DNA from 4 places in the Bradyrhizobium sp. USDA 4451 genome. Region 3 is predicted to be linked to each of the others. Evidence: riboswitches for the same ligand, from Rfam matches in the RefSeq annotation. Region 3 holds a riboswitch; each other region holds the start of a gene.

Region 1 (4,059 bases), 2.4 Mb from region 3:
CCAATGACATGACGCCGCTCAAAATCCATGCAGCACAAAGTAACATCGCCGTTTGGAAGAAGGACATTCCGATGTTGCTGTTTCCCATTGCATGTCAGAGTGCCGGCGATCGGCTGCCGCGGGGTGATCATTTTCGGATCTATATGTCCTCGCCTGCTACTCAGCGGCCGCAAGCGTTGCAGCTTTTTGGCGGGGATTACATCGGCTAGATCAGGATGGATTTTACCCAGGATCACAAATTGAATCGAGGGAATGTTTGCCTCAATCAGTCGGCGCATGACATTGATGTAGTTTTTTCCGACGAGGCGGCTGTTCATATAAGTGCCATCGTCGGGAACGTGCACGACGAAAGTCTTGAATCGGAGCATTTGCAGGCGTCGAACGTCAGTCCTGTTCATTCCAACAAGGGTCGTGAAGATCCGGACGTCGTGGCCGCGTGCGTAAGCATGCTCAACCATCGTGCTGCAATGCGGATGCAACCAGGGTTCCGAATATCCGGAAAAACTAATGCCAGTAGCTGTCGGTACGCGTGAGAGACATTGCTTGAAATCCTGAACACCCAGATGCTTGGCTTGGGATACGGGCCTTTGGCGATCTGCAAACTTGTCCTGGGAGCAATAAGAACATCTGACGATGCAGCCGGTGGTCGTGGTTATCTCCAATACCCGATGGCCGGGCTCAACCACACGCAACTCTTGTAAGACCCTAGGGTATGCCGTCATGTATCTGGTCCTTTCAGGTGCCGGAGCAGGCAATTGCCGCAGATCGAGCGCAGCTAACGCAGCGTCGCGCCTTGCCTGAAACGATCGCAACCGGAGTTTGGACGTTGGGCCAGATGCCTTGAATGAAGCCCGTGCCTTGCCACGCTGGTTTCGACAACAGGGTACAGGAGGACCCGTCCGGCGCTCCTCTCTCTGGGCGTCGATTGCCGCCTACCACCATGTCTGCGCCTAGCATCCTCCTTTCCTCCAGAAACACGTCAGCTCGACAGCTCTTAATGTTGTCGAGGAGAGCCGCAAATCGGGCTCCGGGAGGTGCTCGATCCTGAGGACCACATCATCTCCGTGTCGCCGGACCGGGCAGTCAATCGCCGACATGGGACCGCCCAGAGGCGACATACGTTGTTCCGATCGGGTCCGAAATGCCAAGCTTGTTTGCCAAACAGTCGTGGCTTGCGCCGAATCCTGCAACATGACGTCGGGTACGATTCAAGCGCGTCGGGCGTGATCCAGCACGGCCCTGGAGGCTTTCGCGTGCTGCGAAGAGTGCTCTGGGTCGCGATGAGAGGCGCGACGATCCGGAAATCCTGATGGACGCGGCCGAGTAGGACCAACCTGACTTCTTTGGGCACCGAACAGTAGGCGAAGCCTTTATCGGCAGATCGCGAGAATGGGCCAGACAATTGGTCCGCTACAAACATGCACCGGGCACGTGCCGAATTGATCAGAAGGGCGGCGACCTAGATGCGCCGCGACCAAATCGATCTGCTATGCGCGCCGAACAGCAGCTATACTGGCTAGAAAGATATTGACCAGGCGATCTCGGTGGGACGGACCTGCTCCTTCATTGTGAGACAAGGCTTGCGCCGACGGTAAATTCACGAAGGGAGCCGGTTTCGTCGCGCTTACAGCGGCTTAGCCGCTGCGAGCTCGATGAGCTTTCGTGTTCTTCAGGGCCCTCAGCCGTTCGAGCAGCGAGATCGCGCGGGGAGCGTCGTGCGTCGAGGAGCTGACTGCGTCGGCTACGTCCATGATAGCTTTCCAGCGCCTTAGACACGATTTCATCTGGATCGTTGACGCTGATAGCTTCGAAGATCTTGAGCTGAAGATCCGCTCATACTCATCGGAACGGAAAAAACGGTCTCAGAGCCTTTGGTAGGGTCTACGTTCCAGATCAGCATAGACTGATGAATGGTCGGCCGGATTTCTGGATTGATTTGCCTGAATAGCGTGTATGGATAGCGGAACATACCGGTGCTCGGCGCCGGCCGCTCCATTCATTGACTTCGCGGTGTCCTCTTCTGAAGCTTCATGTACCCCAAACGAGACTTGACGAATCTCGGCATGTGACGCCTAGATGTAGATCTGTCATGGTTCTTCCATCCTTTATCTTGTAGGACAGGAAGCTAAGAGGGAACCTGGTGCGCCGAACGGCTACTCCGGGGCTGCCCCCGCAACTGTAAGCGGTGAGCGGTTGTCATCATGGGCCACTGGCGCAGAAACGCGCCGGGAAGGTCGACAGCCGCAGCGACCCGCGAGCCAGGAGACCTGCCGCGACAGAACAAACGTCCTCGGGCGGGGTGCCCCGGTGGAGCGCTTGCACTGAGGGACGTTTGTCTCCCTGCAAGTCGTCCGCGGCCCCGGCTCCAAACATCGCGGGGTTGCCGATGTCGCCGTCTTTTGATTTCGATCAGCAGGGTCATCTCGTTACACCATCCAGTGTGCGGGCAGCGCAAGCACAGGCAGAGCTTGCCCCGCTTCAGCGGTCTGTTGCGCAGCCTCCATCGCTGGCCCCGCTGCCGCGTCCCCTCGCGCCAGCTCCAAAGCCGTCTGACCTTGCCCTTGATCGATCGCGCGACAGCCTCCTGACATCGTTCGGCAAGCTGACATTGACCGACCGTTATCTGCTCGCGGGCGAAGGCGTCCAGGACATGTTTGCGCGGGTATCGTGCGCGTTTGCGGACGATGTTGCACATGCTCAGCGTCTATATGATGCAATGTCCCGACTGTGGTTCATGCCGGCGACGCCGGTGCTCTCGAATGGCGGCAGCTTGCGTGGTCTACCCATTTCATGCTTCCTCAATTCGGTCTCGGATTCGCTCGAAGGTATTGTCGGCGTCTGGAACGAGAACGTCTGGCTTGCCTCCAACGGCGGCGGCATCGGTACCTACTGGGGGAATGTTCGCTCGATCGGCGAGAAGGTGAAGGGCGGTGTCACCTCGGGCATCATCCCGTTTATCCACGTCATGGACGGCCTGACGCTGGCGATCAGTCAAGGCTCGTTGCGGCGCGGCTCGGCGGCAGTCTATCTCGATGTCCAACATCCCGAGATAGAGGAGTTCCTTGAGATCCGGAAGGCGTCCGGCGACTTCAATCGTAAGAGCCTCAACCTGCATCACGGCATCAACGTTACTGACGAATTTATGCATGCCGTGCGAGCCGGGACAGCGTTCGCGCTTCGCAGTCCAAAGACCAGCGAAATGGTTCGCGAGATCGACGCTCGCCAGCTGTGGCAACGTATCCTCGAGAACCGCCTGCAGACCGGCGAGCCTTATCTCTTGTTCATCGACACCGTGAACCGCGCCCTTCCCAAGCACCAGCGCGACCTCGGCCTCAAGGTCTCGACCTCCAATTTGTGCAGCGAAATTACCCTGCCGACCGGCATCGATCATCGCGACGAGGAGCGCACCGCGGTGTGCTGTCTCTCATCGCTCAATCTCGAGACATGGGACCGGTGGAGCGAGGAGCCGGGCTTCATCGAAGACATCATGCGTTTCCTTGACAACGTGCTCACCCACTTCATCACGGTGGCGCCGGAGGGCATGAGGCGTGCCCGCTATGCTGCCCTACGCGAGCGCTCCGTCGGCCTAGGCGTCATGGGCTTCCACTCGTTCCTTCAGGCCAAGGGCATTTCCGATGGAGAGCGTCCTGGCCAAGTCGTTCAATCTGAACATGTTCCGGAAAATCCGGCGGGATGCCGACGCGGCGTCGGTAATTCTCGCTCGCGAGCGCGGCCCTTGCCCGGATGCGCTGGAACGCGGCGTGATGGCGCGCTTTAGCCATAAGATCGCAATCGCGCCGACCGCCTCGATCAGCATTATCTGCGGCGGCACGAGCGCTTGTATCGAGCCAGTCCCGGCCAACATTTACACCCATAAGACATTATCTGGCGCCATCTCGGTGCGCAATCCGCATCTCGCCAGGGTGCTCACGGCCAAGCGCGCCAACACCCCGGCGATATGGCAGTCGATCATAGCGCACGAGGGATCGGTCGCTCATCTCGACATCCTCTCGGAGCACGAGAAAGCGATCTTTCGCACCGCTTTCGAGATTGACCAGC
Region 2 (4,059 bases), 5.2 Mb from region 3:
CGCGAGCAGCTCCGACACGCCGCCCTGGAAATCCGCCTTGATGCTGCGAAAGCGTTGCGGCTTGCCTTCGAATGCGCGCGTCGCGTGCAGATAGGCATTATGATTGAGCTGGATGAAGGGTTCCAGCGTCACATTGAGCCTGCGGCAATAATCGAGCAGCGCCCGGTGGTGACAGGGAATCCGCCACGGACCGGGATTGAGGTAGAGCCCCGGCTCGAACTGGCAGGCCTGCTTAAAACCGCCGAGCTCGACAAAACTGTCCCCGCCACGGATCGACCAGTTGCGACCGCCGGCACGGCTGTTGAATTCGAGGATCTGGACCTTGTAGCCGGCCTTGCGCAGTTCCAGCGCAGCCGTCATGCCAGCAAGACCAGCGCCGAGAACCAACACCGAAGCGCCCTTGACGTCGCCCGCGAGCTTGAGCGGCCCCTTGTAGGCGGACTCGGATGCGAAGCCGAGGCTCGTCATTGCGTGATACATCGCCGAACTGCCGGCGATGGTGCCGATCAGCGCGAGCAGATCCCGTCGCCTGATCACAAATTCATTCTGCACCTGCGTTCACCCAGCCGTTGATTTCGATGACGAAGGCAAACGGCTCGTGCGATCAGTTTCAAGAAAGTGCGCACGCTGCAGTGCAGACTGGTGGCGCCGCCGCGGTGTGCCTGCGACATCGTCTTCGATTATCTCATTCCCACATTGGTCGTGTACCGCGTCGATCGCCGTCGATAAAACAATCATAGCTATCTATCCGCAGTCTTGAGGTAGGCAGGCCGATCCGCGGTCGCAGGAGCTGGTCAGTACACCTGAGTTGATGAACCAACGTCCGGTCACCTCTGGCGACGATTAGCGAGCCGTCGATCATATCTCGACGCGTCGAAGATGCGCACGTTTCGTTCATCGAGGCGCTTGCCGGACACGTATAGCCGTTCGACGGAAAACGAAGCAGTTGATCACGCGGCACGAGCCCTCGAGCGACTTCTTAAAGTGCACCAGCAAGAGCGATGCCAATATTTTACGACATCGATAGGTGGAGAAGCCGACTAGCCCAGATGTGCGGTAGGCCAGACGATGACTGATCTCCTCAGAGATGTTGCCGCTCTTTCATTGGCGACTTTCGAGCTCGATATCGGAGGTTTCTGGTTCTAGTCGCACAACCAAGCCGCTCCGCCGGCGATTGCGGACACAGCGAACCAGTGGAGCGCCGGGACTAACCGCGCTTGGCCAGAGCGTAAACTATTCGCAGTTTTGAACGCCAGCGATCGGCTAGTTCGAAGTCGCTTTTGCGCTGGTGGTATTGAACCCGACATTGTTCGATGTCCGACGCACGGAGCTGATGACGCCGAAGACGTGCGATGATTGGTTGTATGAGTTCACCCCGGCTTGAGCGGCTTTTCGAGTCCTTGCCAGCGATAGATCGCAAATGACAGCGCCCAACTGACCAGGAAGACGCCGACGACGAGATAGCCGAAATTGGCCAAGCTGCCGTTGAGATCGTTCACCGCGCTCCAGAAGGTGCCTTCAAGCGCTAATTTGTTGGCGAGCAGGCCAAGTGCCTCGATGCCGCCGATCAGCAGCGCCACGACGACTGAGATCGCCGTAATGGTCAGATTGTACCAGATCTTGCGGATCGGATTGAGGAAAGCCCAGCCATACGCGCCGACCATCAAGACGCTGTCGGTCGTATCGACGAGCATCATGCCGGCGGCGAAGAGAGCCGGAAATATCATCACCGTAGTGAAGTCTAGCCCTCCCGAAGCTTGCCCGGCTGCGACGGTGAAAAGGCTGATTTCCGTCGCGGTATCAAATCCGAGGCCGAACAACAGACCGATCGCGAACATCTGCCAGCTCGCCGTCACCATGCGAAACAGTGGGCGCAAGAGCCGGGACAGCAAGCCACGACCAGACAGAAGCAGATCGAACTCATGCTCTCCAATTCGTTCGCCACGCCGCGCACGCTGAAAGCTCCGCCAGACATCCCGTAGGATCACAAGGTTGATGGCGGCAATCGTCAGTAAGAAGAAGGCTGATGCGCCGGTGCCGATGATGCTGCCAACCGCCCGGAACTCCTGGAAACCGCTTTGCAGGGCGAGCGCCGCAGCTGCGATCGCGGCGACCGCCACTGCAACCGACAAGGAATGGCCAAAGGCGAAGAAAAGTCCGACCGCGAGAGGGTGCCTGCCATCCTGCATCAGCTTGCGAACGACATTGTCGATGGTCGCGATATGATCGGCATCGACGGCGTGCCGAAGGCCGAGCACATAGGCCAGCAAGGCTGTCGCCAGCAGCGTCGGCCTGTCGGACAGCGCTACGATGGCCCAGGTCCAGGCCAAGCAATTGATGGCCAACAAGAAGGCATAGAGCGAGATGATTCGACTACGCGAGGCCGCCGATCCGTCGTCTAAGGCAAGCGTTAGATATGAGAACATGATCTTGCTTCGGTAGCGCATCTAGATGAGTTTGGTTACGAACGTCCCTCGTTGCATAGGCGCCGCGCACGCCAAAGCCGGTCCGGTCAGACTGAAGACGAACCGACGGATACAGCATACGATGATCATGACCATTCGCAGCACGAGGTGGACAATTGCGCTGGTCGCAACGGCAGTGGAGTTGAGTGGCATTTCCTACTTTTCATGGCTAGTGCCTCCTTCGCGGTGCAGGTTTCGTGCCGCTCTGCTCGGCTAACGTGCTCGACCGCTTCGTCAGGCTTATATCGGCCGTGAGCTCGTGTCGCGCGATTGCGCCGCCGCGTTGACGTTGCAACCTCGATCTGAGCCGTAGTCAAGTTTAGCGAGCCAACCAGTGCCTCAGAGCACCCCGTCCGACGCATTGCGCATGACAATGGCTGCTAGCAGGTTTCCTGGCTGCGGTTCGCCGCTCTTGCCCCTTCTCGGAATTGCGAATCCCGGTGGTATGGAATGGTCATCGCCGCGCCACTTATAGTTGCGCAGGGCCGCTCCGGCATTGTCCTGCCAGAACCCACCGAGCGCCCTTGAATAGCCTTTCGAACACTACCGATGACAAAGCGAAATGGCCTCAGAGGGCGCGTCAAGTAGTCGCCGGCGAACAGGCGAGACGCCGTGGCTGAGGAAAAAGAGATAACTTTGCCTCTCAATCTCGGAATTGCGGACGAGATCGAGGCTCCAAGACGCTGCGGCTCTGCCTGCACAGTAACTCGGCCCGGCGCTAGCCCCACGAAGAAAAAAGGACGCTTGAAGACACTTAGGCGACTGGAAGGCTGACTTCGTCTCTGTCCTTCGTCATGGCGTCATAGACTTTGACCTGGAGCATGGGACGGCGCTTCTTAAGCTCTTGCGCTCCTGCCCAGGCGCCGTCTCTTGTCGCGAACTCGGTTTTCAATTGACCGTCGACTTCGAGCACATAACCGAAAGCGGGCAATCGACGAGTGGATGCAACCATCTTAATCCCTTAGCATCGACGAATCCGATCGATGCTCGCACCTAACCCGAGTCGCCTTCGGCAGGCCAGTAGGCAGGAGAGCGGCATCCGCGACCACGAATCGGCAGGTTATCGCCGCTCGTCGCAGAGGACTGCGCGCGCCATCACGGCGTTGACGACGACTTCCGCTGCTTGCTCTGGCGCGTGCTCCATTGTCCTGAGATGAATCTCGGGCCTTATCGGCGCTTCGTAGGACGCATCGATGCCCGTGAAGTTCTTGATCTCACCGGCTTTTGCCTTTGAGTAGAGACCTTTTGGATCCCGCCTTGCGCATTCCTCGATTGGCGTATCGATAAAGACTTCGATGAACTCGTCCTTACCAATCAGGCTGCGAACCATATCTCGTTCGGACCTGTAGGGGGAGATGAACGAACAGATCACGATCAAGCCGCTGTCCAGCATCAACTTGGCAACCTGTCCGGCACGCCGAATGTTTTCCACCCGCGCAGCCTTCGAGAAGCCCAGGTCCGCGTTCAATCCGTTCCGGAGGTCGTCACCATCCAGCAGCATGGCATGCCGCGACATTGCGAGCAGCTTCTGATCAACCATGTTGGCGATCGTCGACTTTCCCGCGCCAGACAGACCGGTGAACCAGACGACGCA
Region 3 (4,059 bases):
CGAGACGGGCAGCGAGATCAGGTTGCTGACCGGATCGACGCCGACCGCATACTGGCCATAGAATGCGAGGTTCTTGATCGGCTCGTACACCAGCCCGGTGCGCCAGCTGGTTCCCGACAGCGTGGTTTCAAAACTGTTCGCCGGCGTCTTGTAGTCGGTGCGATCGACCTCGGGCCGGTCGTACCGGACGCCTGTCACGAGCGACAATTGGTCGGTCAGCGACAGGCGATCCTCGGCGAACAGCGCATATTGATTGACGACCGCGTTGAAGCCCGGCGTCGTCGCCGTCGTGGTCGCGAAGAACGAACCGGGATCGAACACGTAGGGATTGACCGATGACGCGCCGCCATAGGGCGAGTTGTTGATGTGGGTGAAGTCGATCCGGTTGACATCGAACCCGGCAACGACCTGGTTCGCGAGCCCGAACATGTGACCGCTGAAGGTCGCATCCATCCGGTTGCCGAGCTGCTTCTGGTCATGGAATATCTCGATATAGCTCGAACGATCGATCAGCCGGGTGTTCGGATTCCAGCTGTAGTTCTCGATGTCGCGCCAGTGCCGCTCGCTGGTCAGATAATACAGCGTGTTGTTGAGCTTGATGCCGTCGGCGACATCCCATTCGGTCCTGAACTGGGTCCAGCTGTCCTGGTAGCGGATCGCGCTGTCTGATGCGTTGTAATTCTTGAAGCGCAGCGCGTCCTGGATCGAACCGTTGATCAGCGGCGTGCCGAAATAGCGCGACGGGCTGCGGTCGCCATAATCCTCGGACAGCGTGAAGGCGAGATTGTCCGACGCCTGCACTCGGACGGCTGCGGAGACCACCGCATTCGAGGTCTTGTCGCGATCGACCCAGCCGTCCGACATGTTGCCGGTGGCGTTGATCCGGTATGACACATTGGGATTGATCGGACCGGTGCTGTCGACCGAAAGCCGCCGCGTCATGTTGCTGTCGAGCGAGACCTCGGCCTCGTTATACGATGTGTTGAGCGGCTTCTTCGGGATCACGTTGATGACGCCGCCGATCGCGCCTTCGCCGTACAGCACCGATGCCGGACCGCGCAGCACCTCGATGCGCTGCGTCGACCAGGTATCGTAGGGGAACGTCAAGGTGCCGGAGCCGACATAGAAGCGCGTGCCGTCATACAAGGTCATCACCGAGTTGCTGCCGGCAAAGCCGCGGGTGCTGAACGACAGGCCGCCATTGCCGGGCGCCGGCGTTGCGATGAACCCGGCCGCGTCCTGGGTGACGGCATCGAGCACATTGTGCTGGCCGCGTTCGGCAATGGTCTGCGCCGTGACGATCTCGACGCTGGCCGGCGTCTGTAATGGCGTGAGGTTGAGACGGCTGCCGGTGCCGCCCGGCGTGTTGGCGTTGAGCGTCGGCGATGCCGTCCCCGATGTGCCCGACGCCGCGGCGTGCGGCGTGCCGCCCGCTGCCGCTGACGCTGCGGGTCTCGCGCGCGGCCGCGACGACGCGGCGGTATTGCTGCTGCGCGCCGCGGGCCTGGGCTTTGCGGACGCCGAGGGCGACACCTCGATCGGATCGAGGCTTGTGGTTGGAGCTGTTTGTGCCGAGCCTTCAGCCGGCAGCAGCAACGATGACAGGGAGCAGACGAGACCGAGGCGCCATTTGCGCGCAACGGGAGAGGACGGAGACATGAAAACGACTCGCGGTAACGTGGCACGTCACCGCGAACGCGGACTGGCGCATCGCCGAAAGGGCAGTGCTCCGATCCCACCAGGACGCCCCCGCCCGATGTGCTCGCGTGTGACCACGACTGACGGCAGGTCTCCTGGCTCACGGGTCATCGCCTGTCGACGCCTTCCCGGGCGGATAGCCCAGTGGCAAATTTGACGAAAGGCTCGCCGTTTACAGTTGCGGGGACAGCTGCGGCATTGGGGTTACCCTCGCACCGCATTCCCTTTTGATCCCCGAAGGGAACCGTCGGTGAAAACGATAGGTGCAGTCGGCATGGCTGTCAATTCGATGCGATTGTCGCACGCATGCTTTCATGTCACGCGACGCATCCCTGCATCACCTCATCGATCTCCGCACGCGAGAGCGCGCCCATCTCGGCGATGAACACGATCCGCGTGCGTGGCACGCCGGGCGCCGGCACGCCGCCGGCAGCCAAGGTCGCGCGGCCGCCGGCGAGCTGAAACACCGTCAGCCGTCCGGGCTGCTCGACCGTCTCGAACAAGCCCTTCGCGCGCGCCAGCTTCGGCGCCAGTTTGCCGATCGCCTGCTGCAGGCGCGGCAGCGATACCTGCCGCTCCGACGTCCAGCTCAGCGTCTCGAACCGGTCGGACACCGGCCGTCGCGGCGCGGTCTCGCGCGGCGCGGGCAGATGATCGAGATCCGCCGGAAACAGCAGCTCCGCCGGCACCTCGCCATGCACGGCATCGACGATCACAGCCGCCGGACGCACCACGCGCACGGCATCGCGAATCGCGGCGCACGCGGCTGCATCGGCGAGATCGACCTTGCTCAGCGCCACCACATCGGCCGCCCGCAGCTGCGCGCGCAGCAGCGCATCGTCCAGCGCGGCGACCGGCTGCGTGGCGTCGACCACGCACAGCACGGTCTCCAGCGGCGCCTCCTTCCAGATCACGGGATCCATCAGATTGCGGACGATGTCCGCGGGATCGGCGATGCCGCTGGTCTCGATCACGATGAACTCGGGACGCGGATCACGCCGCAGCAAACTGGCGAGCGTGCGCAGCAGGTCGCCCTCCAGCGTGCAGCAGATGCAGCCATTGCTCAGGCTGACCACGCCGTCGCTGGCGCCCGCGATCAGCTCGGCATCGATATTGATCGCGCCGAAATCATTCACCACGGCGGCGATGCGCCGTCCTTGCGCATGCGCCAGCAGATGGTTGACGACCGTGGTCTTGCCCGCCCCGAGAAAACCCGCGACCAGCAGGATCGGGACCGCCACCTCAGCCTCCGGTGACGGGCCGGCGCACCGGCCGGCCGGGACGCGCCGCGACGTCGAGCACGCCATCATTGATCAGCGGCTGGCCGCTGACCACGAGATGGCGCACGCCTTCCGCCGGGCGATTCATCGCAGAGAAGGTCGCGCGGTCGCTCAGCGTCTCGTAGTCGAACACCACGACGTCGGCGTCGGCGCCGGCCTGCAGCCTGCCCTTGGCGCGCATCGCGGGCGTGCTCGCCGACAGGATCTCGGCCGGGATCAGCGCGCATTTGCGGATGCCCTCGAGCAGCGACAGCTTCTTGCGCTCGCGCACCCATTCGCGGATGAAGCGGGTGAAGCAGCCCGCCGAGCGCGGATGCGAGGTGGCATCGTCCGGCAGCGGCCAGGCGTCGCCGCTATAGGGACGGCCATCCGACAGCGTCCAGGGCATCGCGTCGGAGGCGATCGCGCCGCCCGGATACAGCACCGCCATGTCGAGCAAATCGCGATGATGCGAATTGTTCTCGATATCGAGCACATGCCACAGCACCAGCGCCGAGGGATCTGCGGCCTGCGCCGCCAGCAACTCCTCGCGGCTGCCGAAGCGGTGACCGTCAGTCACGCGCTGCACTGAGTCGTAGCCGAGACCGTTGCGCTCCTCGAATTTCGGATCGCTGAAGAAGGTCGCGGCCAGCACGGTCGAGCCGGTGCCATAGGGATAGGCTTCCACCGTGATCGGCAGGCCCTGCGCCTGCGCTTTCGCGATCAGCGCAACGCAGCGCTCGATGTCGGTCTTGCTCGACGAGTTGAAGTGGCAGATGTGCATATGCGCGCCGGTGGCGCCGGCATAGCCGATCAGGCGGATATAGGCCTCGGCCGCGCTCTCGGGGTCGATGCGAGACATGTAGGCGACGTGGGTGAAGGTCGGCACCGCATGATTGGCCGCGAGCTGGCACACCGCGGTCAATTCCTGCACGCCGGCGCCCGGCGCATAGGCGTTGAGGATGCCGATGCCGATGCCGCCCTCGTTCAATCCATTGGCGAGACGCTCGAGGATGCCGCCGACCTCGCCCTCGGTCGCGACGTTCTCGATCCAGCGCCGATCACGCATCGCGGCGCCGAACGATTCCAGCGAGCTCTCCGA
Region 4 (4,059 bases), 5.2 Mb from region 3:
AATATCATCGCGAACAAACGACCAGTTCAGGATCGTTACTGGTCCGGTCAACATCGCCTTCACCGGCTTACTGGTGAGTGATTGCGCGTAGAGCCACCAATCCACGGTGATCGGCTTTGGCCGCAAAACATCGCCAAACAGGATCGGTGGCCTGACACAGCGCGAGCCATAGGATTGTACCCAACCATTCCTGGTAAATGCGAACCCGGCGAGTTGCTCGCCGAAGTACTGCACCATGTCATTGCGCTCAAACTCGCCATGCACGAGGACGTCCAGCCCAATGTCCTCCTGCCAACGTAGAGCGCGCGCGGTCTCCTCCTTGAGGAACTTGTCGTATTGCTCGTCGCTCATGGCGCCTTGCGCATGTGCTGCGCGGGCGTTACGGACCTCTGGGGTTTGCGGGAAAGATCCAATCGTCGTGGTGGGAAAGGCCGGTAGTCCAAAGCGTTTGCGCTGGATCTCGGCCCGACGGACAAATGGGCTGGCGCGCCGGCGCATGGCCTGGTCAATCGCTCGCATCCGTACCGCGAGATTGGCATCGCGGATCTTTGGTGAAGTCCGACGGAACGTCACGGCCGACTCCGATTCAGCGAGACTTTCAGCAACATTCTGATCACCCGCGAGTGCCCGCGCCAGGATCGCGAGCTCACGCATCTTCTGTACCGAAAAGGCAAGCCAGCTCTTGAGATCGGATGCAAGTCCGGTCTCAAGTTCAACATCGACGGGCACATGAAGCAGCGAGCAGGACGGAGCGATCTGGACACGATCCCTGCCTAGCTTCGCGATGGCGGGATCCAGTTGCTGGCGGAGCGTCGACAGGTTCGACCGCCATACATTTCGTCCGTCGATGACGCCGAGAGACATGACGAGGTCGCTTCGCCGGGCAGCAATGATCCGGTCCAACAGGTTCGGCGCGCGAACCAAATCCACGTGCAGTCCGGCAACGGGCATGTTCAAAGCTGTGTCCAGATTATCGCCGAGATCGCCGAAATAGCTCGCGACCATGATCTTGACGTCGGGTACTTCCTTGGCAAGCCGATCGTAGACGTGCAGCAAAGATTTTCGCGCCCGCTCCTCCAGATCAAGGACCAGGCAGGGCTCGTCGCATTGAACCCAGTTTGCTCCTCGTTTGGCTAGTTCTCGCAGAACTTCGACATAGACCGGTATTAGCTCGTCCAGGAGCGACAGTGGCTGGAACGCATCCGCACTCTTGCCAAGCTTTAAGAATGTGACCGGCCCGATCAGGACAGGGCGGGTCTGGAATCCCAGGGCTTTGGCTTCCTCGTACTCCTCGATAGGCTTTCGCGAGGACAGGCGGAACGTCTGTCCCCGATGAAATTCAGGGACCATGTAGTGGTAGTTGGTGTCGAACCACTTGGTCATCTCCTGTGCGGGCGCGCCATATCCGCCCGATCCGGGGCTGCAACTCGCATTCTGGCGGTCCCACTGTGAACCGCGGGCCATCTCGAAGTACGTCTTGAGTGAAACCGGCTCGATTTTCGACGCGTAGACTTCCGGTATGGCACCAACCATGACAGAGGTGTCGAGCACCTGATCGTACAAAGAGAAGTCGTTGGACGGAATGACGGTGACACCGAGGGATTTTTGACGGGCCCAGTTCGCAGCGCGCAGGCCAGCTGCGTCCTCGAGCAATTGCTGTTCGCTGATTGCGCCGGCCCAGTAACTTTCAAGCGCGCGTTTGAGCTCGCGTCTTGGACCGATCCGAGGCGTTCCAAGCGTGGCAACCGGAAGCGAGAGAAGAGACATAGCGCTAACCCCGTAGTTGGGGGCAAAGGCCATGGCGGACGCAAGCACGATCGCCGGAGGGCGGCTGCTTGGCGTACCACCGGGACACCCCGCCCGTGGACGTAAATGTGGTCGAGGCAGGTCTCCTGGCTCGCGGGTCATCGCCGCTGTCCGGTCTTCCCAAAGCCCCACGGGCTTCAGTGACTTTGTTGGACAGCGGCTCGCCGCTTACAGTTGCGGGGGCAGCGCCGGCCTGTTCACCGGCTTCCCTCTTAGCTCCGGATCCAGCGGGACCGGAGAACCTCTACGATTTCGATTATCTGCAACGGACCTCTTCCGTCAACCTCTCAGATGACTCTCTCACGTCAATGAGGCGCGCATGTTGATCTGCGTGCCAACCAATCCTGGTAGGCGACTTGCGGTCTGTGATGCCGATAATGCGCAGGAACACATATCGATTCGCGTCAACGGACACTGGGAAACCCCGCAATGAAAATGGCTGTTTGGAGCGCCGTTGGCGTCTTTGCTGTCACCATCTTTGCGATCGGCCTGTTGGGGCGATTGGTGAAAGCGTTCATGAATCAATCCGTCAGACAGATGCTCTCGAAGATGTTGAGCAACTCGAGAGGAAGTTAGCGCGATAGTTGATTGTTTCTCGCTTGCCGGCCCGCGCCACTGGAAACAGCGGCTCATCCAGCCATGAATATGGAACTGAGGCAGCTGGACGATTGACCAGATTGCACCATCGCGCGCGTAGGCAGACAACGCGCGCACCATATCATCTGCCTGCCTGACGATGCGCTTCCGAACGATTCCGTACGCCCGGCAGTGATGACCGACTTTGGCATATGATCATTTGCGAGCCGATAGAGATCGCAGGCGTTCGGGTGACAACACCGGACCGGACGGTTCAAGACCTTTCAAAAGTTCTTCCCGATTCCTCATTCGCAAATTGGCAACGGCCCTCGCTTGCGCCTCGAGGATCGGCTCCACAAAAGCTGAACAAGCCCGCGCGGATCGGCTGAATGGAAACATTGAAACGAGCGCCGTCGGAAAGCCGACAAACATTGCACTAATCTGGCGCGATTTGCCGGCTATTTCCTGGCACGAGGGATGCAAGCTCCGGGATGCCCAGGCTTCTCCCCCTGGGCAGGTCCAGCACAGCAGATGAGGTTGTGATTGGCCCACTGAAGTTAGCGGCGCGTGACATCGAGGGGATAGCGCCTGCTCGCGCGGGACATCGGCAGGCACCCGCGTCGCGTTGCCGCTAACTTCTTCCAATCGAGCATAGCATTGAAGGCGCCGCATTGACGTGTAGATGAAAACCGATGGTCCAGCCGTTATGAAGAGAATGTCTGCAAGAGGCGTGCACCGTCTCTGTCAATCGCTGATTTTCCTTGCTGGGCTGGTTGCGGCGGCCGACAGTGCGCGAGCCGGCGAAAACGCGCTCGTCGAACGCGTCAAGTCAACCTGGCGAGCACAAGACGGTGAGACAATCGAGCACATTGTCTCAAAGGTCTCGAAAGTGGCGCACTTTGTCCCTCGAAACTGGGGAATCGCCGAAGGCATCGACCACACTGAGTATGTTTATCTTTCCTGGACCAGACATCAGGATAACAGTTCAGACGAACATTACGTTATTACCTGGAAGGTCGGGACCGACGGAAAGATTGAAGTTGCGTCTCCCTATGCAAAGCCCATCGAACTCGGCTGGCGCGCCCTGGCGCTTTCTCTCATCGCCAGTGAAGTCACCGACGGCGAAAAAGAAGCAAACCTTGGTTTTCTGCATAATCCGGTCAATTTCAACTTTGTGACGACCGCGCAGGGCAAGCTCGGAAATCTTCTCCGCCACGGCCGTTGTCACATCATCGAACCTGTTGTCGTGGATTACGTTACGGCGGCGACTGACAAGCCGACCGAGAAAGCGCACCGGTGGCGCGTTCTGCTGCTGGTGAACTGCAACATACCAGGCCCCCGCTACTTTACCGAAAATGGGGTTATCACCTTCGAGAAGCGCGAGGGACACGATTGGGAGCCGCAATCTTTCCTTGCCAAGAGGATTGCGACTTTTCCTCCCGGCTCCTGGTTCCATCACATAGAGCCAAACGAACGGGACGCGTTGGAGGGGGTGCGAAAGGCCTCGACGGATGATCAGGATGGCAGCGCTACTCCTTGAGCGCTGAGCGCGCCAATAGCAGGAGCCATGCGCTGGAAAGTTGACGCGTCCAGCTATGCCAGCAGGAGGCGAGCCTCGCTCCGGCCTGCAAGCCCCATCGGGAAAGCCAGGCATCAGGAAGGCTGTTGCCCCTTCAG

What was found. Region 3 has a riboswitch for cobalamin ahead of ACVMB0_RS12535 (TonB-dependent receptor). Riboswitches for the same ligand answer to the same signal wherever they lie in the genome.
Region 1: another riboswitch for cobalamin. It lies ahead of ACVMB0_RS01175 (ribonucleoside-diphosphate reductase subunit alpha); the one in region 3 lies ahead of ACVMB0_RS12535 (TonB-dependent receptor).
Region 2: another riboswitch for cobalamin. It lies ahead of ACVMB0_RS36910 (HoxN/HupN/NixA family nickel/cobalt transporter); the one in region 3 lies ahead of ACVMB0_RS12535 (TonB-dependent receptor).
Region 4: another riboswitch for cobalamin. It lies ahead of metE (5-methyltetrahydropteroyltriglutamate--homocysteine S-methyltransferase); the one in region 3 lies ahead of ACVMB0_RS12535 (TonB-dependent receptor).

What each region holds. Positions count from the first base shown of each region.
Region 1 is NZ_JBTRCH010000001.1:282,341-286,399, reverse strand. Features, by position in the region: gene ACVMB0_RS01180 (radical SAM/SPASM domain-containing protein) at 1-722, opposite strand, end outside; cobalamin riboswitch at 2,074-2,289, shown strand; gene ACVMB0_RS01175 (ribonucleoside-diphosphate reductase subunit alpha) at 2,387-3,778, shown strand; gene ACVMB0_RS01170 (ribonucleoside-diphosphate reductase subunit alpha) at 3,672-4,059, shown strand, end outside.
Region 2 is NZ_JBTRCH010000001.1:7,880,002-7,884,060, forward strand. Features, by position in the region: gene ACVMB0_RS36905 (flavin monoamine oxidase family protein) at 1-552, opposite strand, end outside; gene ACVMB0_RS36910 (HoxN/HupN/NixA family nickel/cobalt transporter) at 1,371-2,426, opposite strand; cobalamin riboswitch at 2,831-3,028, opposite strand; gene ACVMB0_RS36915 (hypothetical protein) at 3,220-3,417, opposite strand; gene cysN (sulfate adenylyltransferase subunit CysN) at 3,526-4,059, opposite strand, start outside.
Region 3 is NZ_JBTRCH010000001.1:2,712,339-2,716,397, reverse strand. Features, by position in the region: gene ACVMB0_RS12535 (TonB-dependent receptor) at 1-1,659, opposite strand, end outside; cobalamin riboswitch at 1,767-1,962, opposite strand; gene ACVMB0_RS12530 (CobW family GTP-binding protein) at 2,016-2,939, opposite strand; gene ACVMB0_RS12525 (amidohydrolase family protein) at 2,941-4,059, opposite strand, start outside.
Region 4 is NZ_JBTRCH010000001.1:7,914,940-7,918,998, forward strand. Features, by position in the region: gene metE (5-methyltetrahydropteroyltriglutamate--homocysteine S-methyltransferase) at 1-1,767, opposite strand, end outside; cobalamin riboswitch at 1,866-2,067, opposite strand; gene ACVMB0_RS37055 (nodulate formation efficiency C protein) at 3,065-3,922, shown strand.